Regions from separate parts of the Pantoea sp. App145 genome, predicted to be linked through region 1. Evidence: riboswitches for the same ligand, from Rfam matches in the RefSeq annotation. Region 1 holds a riboswitch; each other region holds the start of a gene.
What was found. Region 1 has a riboswitch for fluoride ahead of RCF31_RS24255 (universal stress protein). Riboswitches for the same ligand answer to the same signal wherever they lie in the genome.
Positions count from the first base shown of each region.

Region 1 (3,269 bases):
CGCCTAGATGTACGGGGAGGAGATGAACTGGCCCAAATCTCAGCAGCGTTTAACCGCTTTGTCGGTAAACTCTCCGGGGTGCTCCTCCGCGTGCGTGAAGGGGCAAACAACATCTCGCTCGCATCAACTGAAATAAGCAGTGGCAACAATGATCTGGCTTCACGTACTGAAGAACAGGCGGCCGGCGTGGTGGAAACAGCAGCAACGCTCGAAGAGCTGACCTCAACCTTCAGCAATACTGCCAGTAATACAGAACAGGCGCGCCAGTTTATCAGCGGTGTGGCAGCAGCGGTCAGAGATAATGGTACCGTAATGAATGATGTTTCTTCACGGATACAGGAAATCTCGAATGATTCAATGAAGATGTCTGAAATTATTAAGGTTATTGACAGCATAGCCTTCCAGACCAATATTCTGGCGCTCAATGCCGCTGTGGAAGCTGCGCGAGCAGGAGAATCAGGCAGGGGATTCGCGGTTGTGGCCAGCGAAGTCCGGAACCTGGCACAACGCAGCGCCGGTGCAGCGCGGGAAATTAAAACGCTTATCGATGACACTGTCGCGCGGGTGGCATCTGGCAGAGAACTGGTCGTGAAAGCCGATCGTGGAATGGCTGATATTGTGTCTGATATTCAAAGTATGACGCAACTTATTGATGAAATTGCACAGGCCAGCCGTGAGCAAAGTGATAGTATTGGTCAGATCAATATTGCGATGGGGCAAATTGACACCACGACGCAGCAGAACGCAGCTCTGGTTGAAGAATCGGCGAGTGCGGCACAGTCCATGTCAGAGCAGGCGGTATTAATGGCAGAGCTGGTGAGTTCCTTCAAACTGATGGATAACGCTGCTGCCATGGTGGTTCATCCTGAGATGAAAGAAAAAAATCAGGTTCTGTCCCTGTCAACATCGCAGCCAGAGCTGGCAATAACGGGAACCTCAATCGGGGATAACTGGCGTTCATTCTGATTCCATTTTTTTCATAATCAATTCAATGACTGGACCTGACATGAGGTATGTAAACCCCATCAGATGATTAGGATATTCAAAGGGCAGTGACCTGCCCTTTTATCTTAAATGAATTTCATATACCGCCATTACTCCCATCTTTTCCTGCCTACCTGATGCAGTCAAGAGGACTGCGGGACGTATGAATAGGTTATTCTGATATGTCACCAAAATCAGCAACTTTGGCAGGTGGTTCGGATTTTAAAACTAGTGATATTTAAAGCAGGATAACGGTAAAATTTAAAATTCCGTGAGCAATATCGAAAAAACTGAAAGTTAACTATAGCATTAATATGAAAAAATCATTTTTTTGCAATTCATCTGTGATTGCATACCTACAAAAATGGTTATAATATTGTTATAAGGTGATGGTGTTCCACCTTTCCCAACCGCCGGCAAAACAGTACCGGATGATGACGCCTGACAGAGTTTTTATTGCTTTTAAACAAGGCATTCATGTCAGGTATCATTATGAAAATTATATCCCTCAGTAGCAATCAACTCTCCAATGTGTTAACTCTGACAATCGCGTATTTTATCTTGGTTGAAAAAAACACGAACTCTCATGCATTGCATCCACACATGCCTTATTTATAGCACAAACTCCATCTGTAACAACCAGTTATAACGAGACAATACCTTTCTTCAAATTATCTTACGTAAAGAGGTGATTTATGCAAATCTATAAACATGCATTGATACTGGTACATGACGAAACTGATGGTCAGCTGTTATTAGAGCACGCAGAGAGAATGGCCGTTCAGATGAAAACACAAATCACGGTTGGTCATATAAGTGAAGATTACCGTGAGCTTAACTATATCTGGGATGCCCCGGCTCAGGACCTGCAATCACGAACGATTATAAAGGATAAAGCAATGTTAAGCAAACTGGTTGAAACTTCACAGGTAAATGTGCACGTCAGTTCTATCGTCAGTATTCACCGATTTAAAGATGTTTCTTCATTAGTAGAAAACGAGCAAATCGACCTTGTTATGTTAGGTCATAAGAATCGACTTTTTGGCGTGTACAGGTCATTTTCCTTCGAGTTTATTAATCACCTTGCTGTGGATGTCTTAATAAAACATATCCCACCCTCATGAGAGGTCTGGAAATTGATTGTAAGCAAGCACGCTGGGATCGATAAACATGAAAAAAAGAACAATCAAATACGAGGGTTTTCTAATGAGGACAAAACCAATAATATTCTCAACAGTTGTCGGAATAATTATAACCTATATAATAATTTTTATGTTCGGAACCTTTCTCGGCCGCCCGCTATCAGATGATGTTACTATAATCATAGCACTTATTACAGGCTCATTATGCCAGTTGTTTACGTACCACTTGTGGAAATAAATTAATCATGTAAGGTGGATCACCCCGCCTTACTGATAAGATGTTCTTCAAAAAAAATCTCATTAAAAAGATCTTCGCCATAGCTCGTATCCTGGGGCTCTCCAGGAAATATCTTATAAGTTCTTCCCCCATTCTGTTCTCTCTGAGCTGACAGAAATACAGTGTCATTATGATTCTCGCTAAAATATTCACATGCGAATTCAGAGGTGTGTGTTACAAAAAGCACTTTTACATTTGATTCTGTCAGAGCAGTAACGATGTTACGGATGATTTCGGCCCCTTCACGGCTGTTGGTTGCTGAAAATGATTCGTTAAAAAGCACTAAATCATCATATCTTAATTTATCAATAATATTGCTCATCCTTTTTAATTCCTCGTCCAGTTTTCCACTCGTTATAGTACTGTCCTCTTCACACTTATAGTGAGTAAAAATCCTCCGACTGACATCTGACGAAAAATATCCGGCCGTTACGAACATCCCTATTTGCATCATTAACTGAGCTAACCCAACACTCCTGAGAAAAGTTGATTTCCCACCCTGGTTTGCTCCAGTAATAATCAATGTACTTTTATTGTCTGTTTTCAGATTATTACTGACTATATTTTCATCGGACAGCAGAGTAAGGCACGTATCATACAAAGAATCGAATACAAGATGGCGCTCTCCTTTTTGTATGGGCACTGGTAGAGATATATGAATATTCCTTGAAAAAAGTTTTTTTGACAGATTAAGGCATGCAATATAAAAGCCTATTTCCGCCCTTAAGGAATTAAAGAAACTGAGCAGATGTGCTGTCGCCTGTGCCATCGCGTTCGCAATTAATATAATACCCTGGTCCTGAAGATCGCTCAGTGCCCTGGCCCCATTATCATCCCGGGGGGCGATGGTTACAGTATAAAAATCT
Region 1 covers NZ_CP133292.1:282,796-286,064, forward strand. The annotation lists gene RCF31_RS24250 (methyl-accepting chemotaxis protein) at 1-966, shown strand, start outside; fluoride riboswitch at 1,361-1,435, shown strand; gene RCF31_RS24255 (universal stress protein) at 1,680-2,108, shown strand; gene RCF31_RS24260 (MutS-related protein) at 2,384-3,269, opposite strand, start outside.

Region 2 (3,269 bases), on a different replicon from region 1:
TATCCTTACGCTTTTCTACTACGTTTCAAATCCGATCACGTAATTGCAAATACATCTTTCCTTTAAGGCGAGTTGAACTATAGTTCAGTTCGGCAGCATATTGACGATAATTTCAGGTCGGTTTTGTGCTCGCCTTCTTAACTTGTTGTGTCCAAAAGTTCATGGGGCAGGTTATTAGCGCCGTCGGGTCCGCCCGAAAATAAAATGCAAAGCAGCTCGATTATGATGCTGGAGGATAACCTGATGCCAGAATGAAAATAATGGACAGGTGCAACAAAGATCCCTTTTTAACCTGCTATCTGCAGGGGGGGAACCGCCCAAAAGCAACAAATTAGATACAAGCTATTTACATTTTAGGTGAGTTGTACTTCACTAACTCTCAACGGAATAATCATGGATTACAAGGAGATGTTGCGGTGATGACGCAATCCTTAACCGAAAAAACCGGGCATCTGGCATGGTGCGCACTGATCGCTCTTGAACTGGCGAGACATGATGGGTTGATCAGCTCGGAATCACAGGAAAATGTATTCCTGACGCGCTGGCTGGCCACTGCGCTGAAGCAACATCGTTTTCCCCGTGAAGTTGCCAGTGATATCCAGTGGTTGTTGAAACAGGGCCGGGCATTTGGACCCGCAGCAAAACTGCGACACAAACTCGATTATCTATGGCGCTCCTGTACGGGAGAATTGTCCCAGCAGAACGACCTGTTCCGTCTGACCTACGCCATTGAAACCGCAAAACAAATGCAATGGGTCTATCGGGTGCTCAGCGACAGAGAATGGTCAGGGCGTAATACGGTGGTCACCAACGGCGAACTCGACGCGATATATCTGTCACGATCCGGACTGGACGTTTCCTTCGATGCTGACGGTGGACAGATTGCGCCACTGATGGCACGGCTAACCGGCAATGTCGCGGGTCTGGAAAAAATACTGCATCGTAGCGGCTGGCGCAGTGAAGTTTGCCAGGAAACGCAAACGCCTTTTCTCTTCCAGCTGATGACCCACTCATAATTATGTTATCAATCCAGTAGTTAGCCGCGAACTCTGTCGCAACAGCCAACGAATCGGCTGACAAATAAATTCACCTGTTCTAGACTGGCCTCAAAGGTGATGGCGTTCCACCTTCTCACAACCGCCCCGTTCGGGGCTGATGACGCCTGATATGACTCTTAATGACTTGAGAGGTATGTCAGGCTGATCAGAATTCACCCAGCCCGCATACTTCCTGCTGCGGGGATACTCCTTTGATACATGTTACAGGCCATATCAATCCTGACAGTGATGCCATCTGTACGGCAGTGGTTACCGCTCACTGGTTAAACCGGCAACATCGTCCCGCTCACGCATGGCGTGCGGGTGAGGCCAATCGGGAAACGCGTTTTATTTTCGCTGAAGCAGGCTTGCCCCTGCCGGAACGACTCATGCTTCCCCTGGCAGGCAAGGATGTCTGGCTGGTCGATTTCACCGAGCCAGCTCAGGGGCCGGACGACCTGGCTCAAAGCAACGTTACCGGCATTATCGATCACCACCGGCTCGGCGGTTTGGTCACCCAGCTGCCGCCAGAAGTGTGGATAAAGCCGGTAGGGAGCAGCGCTACTGTGCTCTGGTTACTGATGGATGAAGCCGATCGTAACAGTCTGGCCTCATCACACGCCATTCTGCTGCTGGGGGCCATCCTCAGCGACACCGTGAATCTGAAGTCGCCAACGACGACGGAAGAGGATATTCGCACCGTTACCCAGCTCTGCGTTCGAACCGGCATCAACCGTAAAACCTTCGGTCGTCATTTATTGAGCGCGAAAACCGACCTTGCCGGACTGTCACCCCAGCACCTGCTTGAGAAGGACCTCAAAGCGTTCGTGATCGCGGGTACGGATGTTCGCATTTCGCAGATCGAAGTGATGAACCAGTCTCAGGTTTCTCATCTGATTACCGCACTTTGTGAGGAATTGCAGCATCAGGTCACACAGTCCGGGGCTGGGCTGGGTGTGCTGATGGTGACAGATATCACCGACAATTTTTCCACGCTCTATTTTGCCGGTCGGGCACTGAAAGATGTCGGGCCCTGCTCACTTCCGGGGATGCTCAGCAGGAAAAAACAGCTGTTGCCCTGGCTTCATCATCATCTTGAACAAAGCCGGGGGTGAAGCATGAAATCTTATACCCATGCGCTGGTGCTGGTTCACGACCAGCAGGATGGCGCGTTGCTGCTGAATCATGCTGCTGTGCTGGCACAGCAGACGGGAATGAAAATCACGCTGGCACATATCAGCGAAGACTATCGCGAAATGAATTACGTATCCGACAGCGTCATGGATGACAAGGTTTCGCAAGACATTATCAGGGCGAAATCATGGTTGAGTGAACTGGTCAAGGCCGCACCGGTGGTGGTTGATACCTGCGAGCTGGTAACAATCAACCGATTCGAGGATGTGGATCAATGCATTAAACAGCGGGGTATTGACCTGGTGATTGCCGGACACCGCAATCGTTTCATGGGGTTACTGGCCTCACGCTCACTGGAATACATCAATCATTTGACGGTCGATGTACTTATCAAGCACACCCGTAGCTGAACCGCAGGAGAGAAACATGAATTTTAACATCGACAGAATGACTGCGCGTGAAATTCTCGATTCACGCGGTAATCCGACCGTTGAGGTCGAGGCATTTACCACTGATGACCAGAGCCTCCGTCCCTTCGGGGGCCAGTACCGGAACCCGCGAAGCCCACGAACGACGGGACGGCGAGCACACGCGTTATGGTGGAAAAGGCGTGCAGGATGCGGTGCAGGCTGTTTGCGAAGAGATCAGTGCAGCAGTAGCCGATATTGATGTGCGTGAACAGCGTGTCATTGATAACGTCATGCTCGAATTGGACGGAACAGAAAACAAAAGCCGGTTAGGGGCCAATGCCATTCTCGGCGCATCGCTGGCCGTTGCCAGGCTGGCAGCGCTGGCGACGCGTCAGCCGCTGTATCGTTATCTGGGCGGGCTGCGTGCTAATCTGTTGCCGGTTCCCTGCATGAACATCATCAACGGGGGTGTCCATGCCAGAGGGCAGGGCGCTGACTTTCAGGAATTTATGATAGCCCCGCATGGTGCTGCGAGTCTGAAGGAGGCGGTGCGTCAGGGCAGTGAAGTGTATCAGGCTCTCCGTCAGTTGCTGCTGGAAAAAACCTTTCCGTCGGAGTAGGTGACGAGGGAGGTTTTGCCCCTGCGGTGTCGTCAAATCGTGCGCCGCTGGCATTGATCGTTCAGGCC
Region 2 covers NZ_CP133294.1:363,946-367,214, reverse strand. The annotation lists gene RCF31_RS28265 (DUF2913 family protein) at 420-1,016, shown strand; fluoride riboswitch at 1,103-1,172, shown strand; gene RCF31_RS28260 (DHHA2 domain-containing protein) at 1,250-2,152, shown strand; gene RCF31_RS28255 (universal stress protein) at 2,156-2,581, shown strand; partial or broken gene eno (phosphopyruvate hydratase) at 2,598-3,269, shown strand, end outside.
Region 2: another riboswitch for fluoride. It lies ahead of RCF31_RS28260 (DHHA2 domain-containing protein); the one in region 1 lies ahead of RCF31_RS24255 (universal stress protein).

Region 3 (3,269 bases), on a different replicon from region 1:
TTGTGCCGGTTGGCCCGGATATGGCGGAATACGGTTTTTAAGGAGCAGCAAGATGGCAAAAGCGTTAGTGATTTTTCTCCACGGCGTTGGCAGTAATGGCGCTGACCTGGCGGGACTTGGCCAGCACTGGGCCAGCGTGTTACCGGATGTGGCGTTCGCCTCGCCGAATGCCCCGATGCCGTTCGAACACGGTATGGGTTATCAGTGGTTCAGCCTGAACGGCGTCACCACGGAAAATCGTCCGGCGCGGATCCGTGAAGCGCGGGCCGCGTTTGATGCCACGCTGCAACCGCTGATGGCGCAGCATGGGTTTACCGATGCCTGGGATAAAGTGATTCTGGTGGGATTCTCGCAGGGTTCGATCATGGCACTCGATGCGCTGGCAGCAGGCCGCCATCCGCTGGCGGGCGTGGTGGCGTTCTCGGGCCGTCTGGCGTTCGATGGCGCGTTGACACCGCAGCCGCATACGCCCGCCCTGTTGATTCACGGCCATGCTGACGGGGTGATTCCGTGGACCGAAAGCGAATCTGCCGCGCAGCGCCTGAAATCTGCCGGTGTGACGGTGGAGACTCGCTTCGAACCGACCACCGGTCATACCATTTCGTCGCAGGGCGCAATGGAAGCCGCCGCCTTTATCGCCCAATGCTTGCAGGATTAAGGCCAGTAGCGATTCAGCGCTGCCCAGGCCTGTTGTGCAGCCACAGCCGGTGGCTGCGCTTTTAATGCATCGTTAAACACTTCAATGCCGACCGGGCCGTTATAGCCCGCGCTTTTCAACTTATCGACAAAACGCTCCACCTCGATGATACCATCGCCAGGCAGTAAACGCTGGTGGCGTGCCATATCGATAATGGCGTCGTTATTCTGCGGCGGCAGCACCGCCATATCGCACAGCTGAACTTCATAGATACGATCGGCGGGGATACCATCGAGTTGCGCCGCATCGCCCCCCAGGGCGCAGATGTGGAACAGATCGACCACCAGACCGATATTGGGTTGATCCAGCCGTTGCAGCCGCTCCCACGCCAGCGGCAGGGTGTTATCGACGCTGCACCACGCCATTGGCTCGTACATAATTCGCATCTTATGACGCGCCGCTTCCGAGGCCATCCAGCGCAGATCTTCATCGATACGATCGGCCAGGCAATCTTCCCGCGTGGTAGCCGGAGCCTGAATGGTGTCGCAGCCCAGCGCTTGGGCAATCTGAATAAACTGACGCAATTCTTCGCGCTTTTGCAGACGTTCACGATCCGGCGCACCGGTGAAGTCGCGTAATACCTGCAAATTGGTAAACCGGAGTTGCTGCTCTGCGGCCAATTGCGCCAGCGCCAGCGTCCCCTGTGCGCTGGCCTGTACATCTTCACGCCAGATTTCAACCTGATCAAAGCCAGCCGCACGCGCCGCACGCAATTTCTGTTCTGGCTCACCGTTTAACAACACCAGGTTAAGGAATTTGGGGTGACTACTCATCAACGGGCTCCTTAATCGTCCGGATAAATCGGTGACAAATTCTGTGCGTCACGCGCACAGAACTCTGACCAGTATCTACCTCTTAATGGTTATTTCAAGCGTGCTGTTTATCCTAAGAGATTGACCACGGCAAATCCGGCGAACGTCATCAGTAAAGAACCAATAACGTGCACCATCACACTCGACATGGCCCAGAAATATTTCCCCGTCTGCAACAGCACCACAATTTCGGCTGAAAAGGTGGAAAAGGTCGTGAGGCCGCCGCAGAGGCCGGTGACAATCAGCAATTTCCATACCGGGTCGAGGTGAGGATTCTTTAAAAACCATGCCATCGCAGCACCAATAATAAACCCACCCGCCAGATTCACCAGCAAGGTGCCAGGCGGTAGATTGGGAAACAACGTATTAAAGCGGAGAGAAATCAACCAGCGCAGTGAACAGCCAATAGCACCACCGAGCATAACGGCCAACAGCGATTTCAACATAAATGTGTAGCTCCTGAGATGAGAAACGCGCAGGGCCGCGGCAGGACAGAAAAACACCTGACACACCGCCGTCTCCCGCGCAGGGATAAGAGTGTTGTCAGGCGTCATCAGCCGTCTGTTGCCAGAACGGCGGTTGGGGAAGGTGGCACGCCATCACCTTAGGGGGAAGATAATACGCTGGCTGATACTGGCAGACAATATGTGACTGGCAACAAGGTGTTGGATAAAAGGCCCCGCAAATAGCACCTTCGCAATCACCCATTTTTGTTTTACCTTGCCAGAAAACGAACTGGAGATCCCAATGCGCACCCTGATTTTTGATACTGATATCGGCGTGGATGACGCCTTTGCGCTGGCCTATGCCGCGCGCACTCAGCATTTGCTGGGCATCACCACGGTGTTTGGCAATGTTGCGGTGGGTCAGGCGGTAAAAAATGCCAGGCTGTTTTGCGAGAAGATGGGGATTGATGCGCCGGTCTATCGCGGCTGTTCACGCCCGCTGGCACTGGCTCCGTCGGCACCGGCGCGTCTGCATGGCGAAGATGGTCTGGGCGATGCCTTTACCAATCCCCATAGCGACCAGGCCCCCAGCGCAGTGCAATTTATTATCGACAGCGTGCGCGCCCATCCACACGCCATCACCCTGGTGGCGATTGGCCCGTTGACCAACATCGCCAGCGCGATTAATCAGGCACCGGATATTATTCCGCTGGTGAAAGAACTGGTGATTATGGGCGGTGCGTTTGGCACCGACGGCCACAGCGGTAATGTCACGCCTTTCGCGGAATTCAATATCTGGAAGGACCCGCATGCCGCCGATCAGGTGCTGGCATCAAAGCTGCCAGTGGTGGTGGTGCCGCTGGATGTCACCCATAAGGTGTTGATTACCGGCGCAGAAGTGCGGCAGCTCAATCAGCCGGTGTTGAGCGCCATCTGCCGTCCGTATCTGGCGTATAGCCTGGAGAAAGAAGGATTTGATGGCATGGCGCTGCACGACACGCTGACCCTTTCCTGGCTGGCGCTGCCGCATGCTTTCCACCTGACGGAAGCGCCGGTACGGGTGGTGACCGAGGGCATCAGCAGCGGCCAAACGCTGCGCCGCCTGAACGCCCTCGCCTCTCGTCATGACCCTTTCGCCGGGTTGCGTGCACAGCGCCTGTGTCTGGGGGTAGAAGCTGACGCGGTGCGCCAGCACTTTTTCGCCACCTTGCAGGCTTAACGCTTTTGTAGCGGCGCGATTTATCGCGCGAAGTGAATAACGCCTTTGATTAACTCGCGGTTGTTAATCACATCAGGTTCAAAGGTTTCCGCCAG
Region 3 covers NZ_CP133290.1:3,054,481-3,057,749, reverse strand. The annotation lists gene RCF31_RS13975 (glutathione S-transferase family protein) at 1-41, shown strand, start outside; gene RCF31_RS13970 (alpha/beta hydrolase) at 53-658, shown strand; gene RCF31_RS13965 (sugar phosphate isomerase/epimerase family protein) at 655-1,470, opposite strand; gene crcB (fluoride efflux transporter CrcB) at 1,578-1,955, opposite strand; fluoride riboswitch at 2,047-2,122, opposite strand; gene RCF31_RS13955 (nucleoside hydrolase) at 2,257-3,174, shown strand; gene RCF31_RS13950 (zinc-binding alcohol dehydrogenase family protein) at 3,195-3,269, opposite strand, start outside.
Region 3: another riboswitch for fluoride. It lies ahead of crcB (fluoride efflux transporter CrcB); the one in region 1 lies ahead of RCF31_RS24255 (universal stress protein).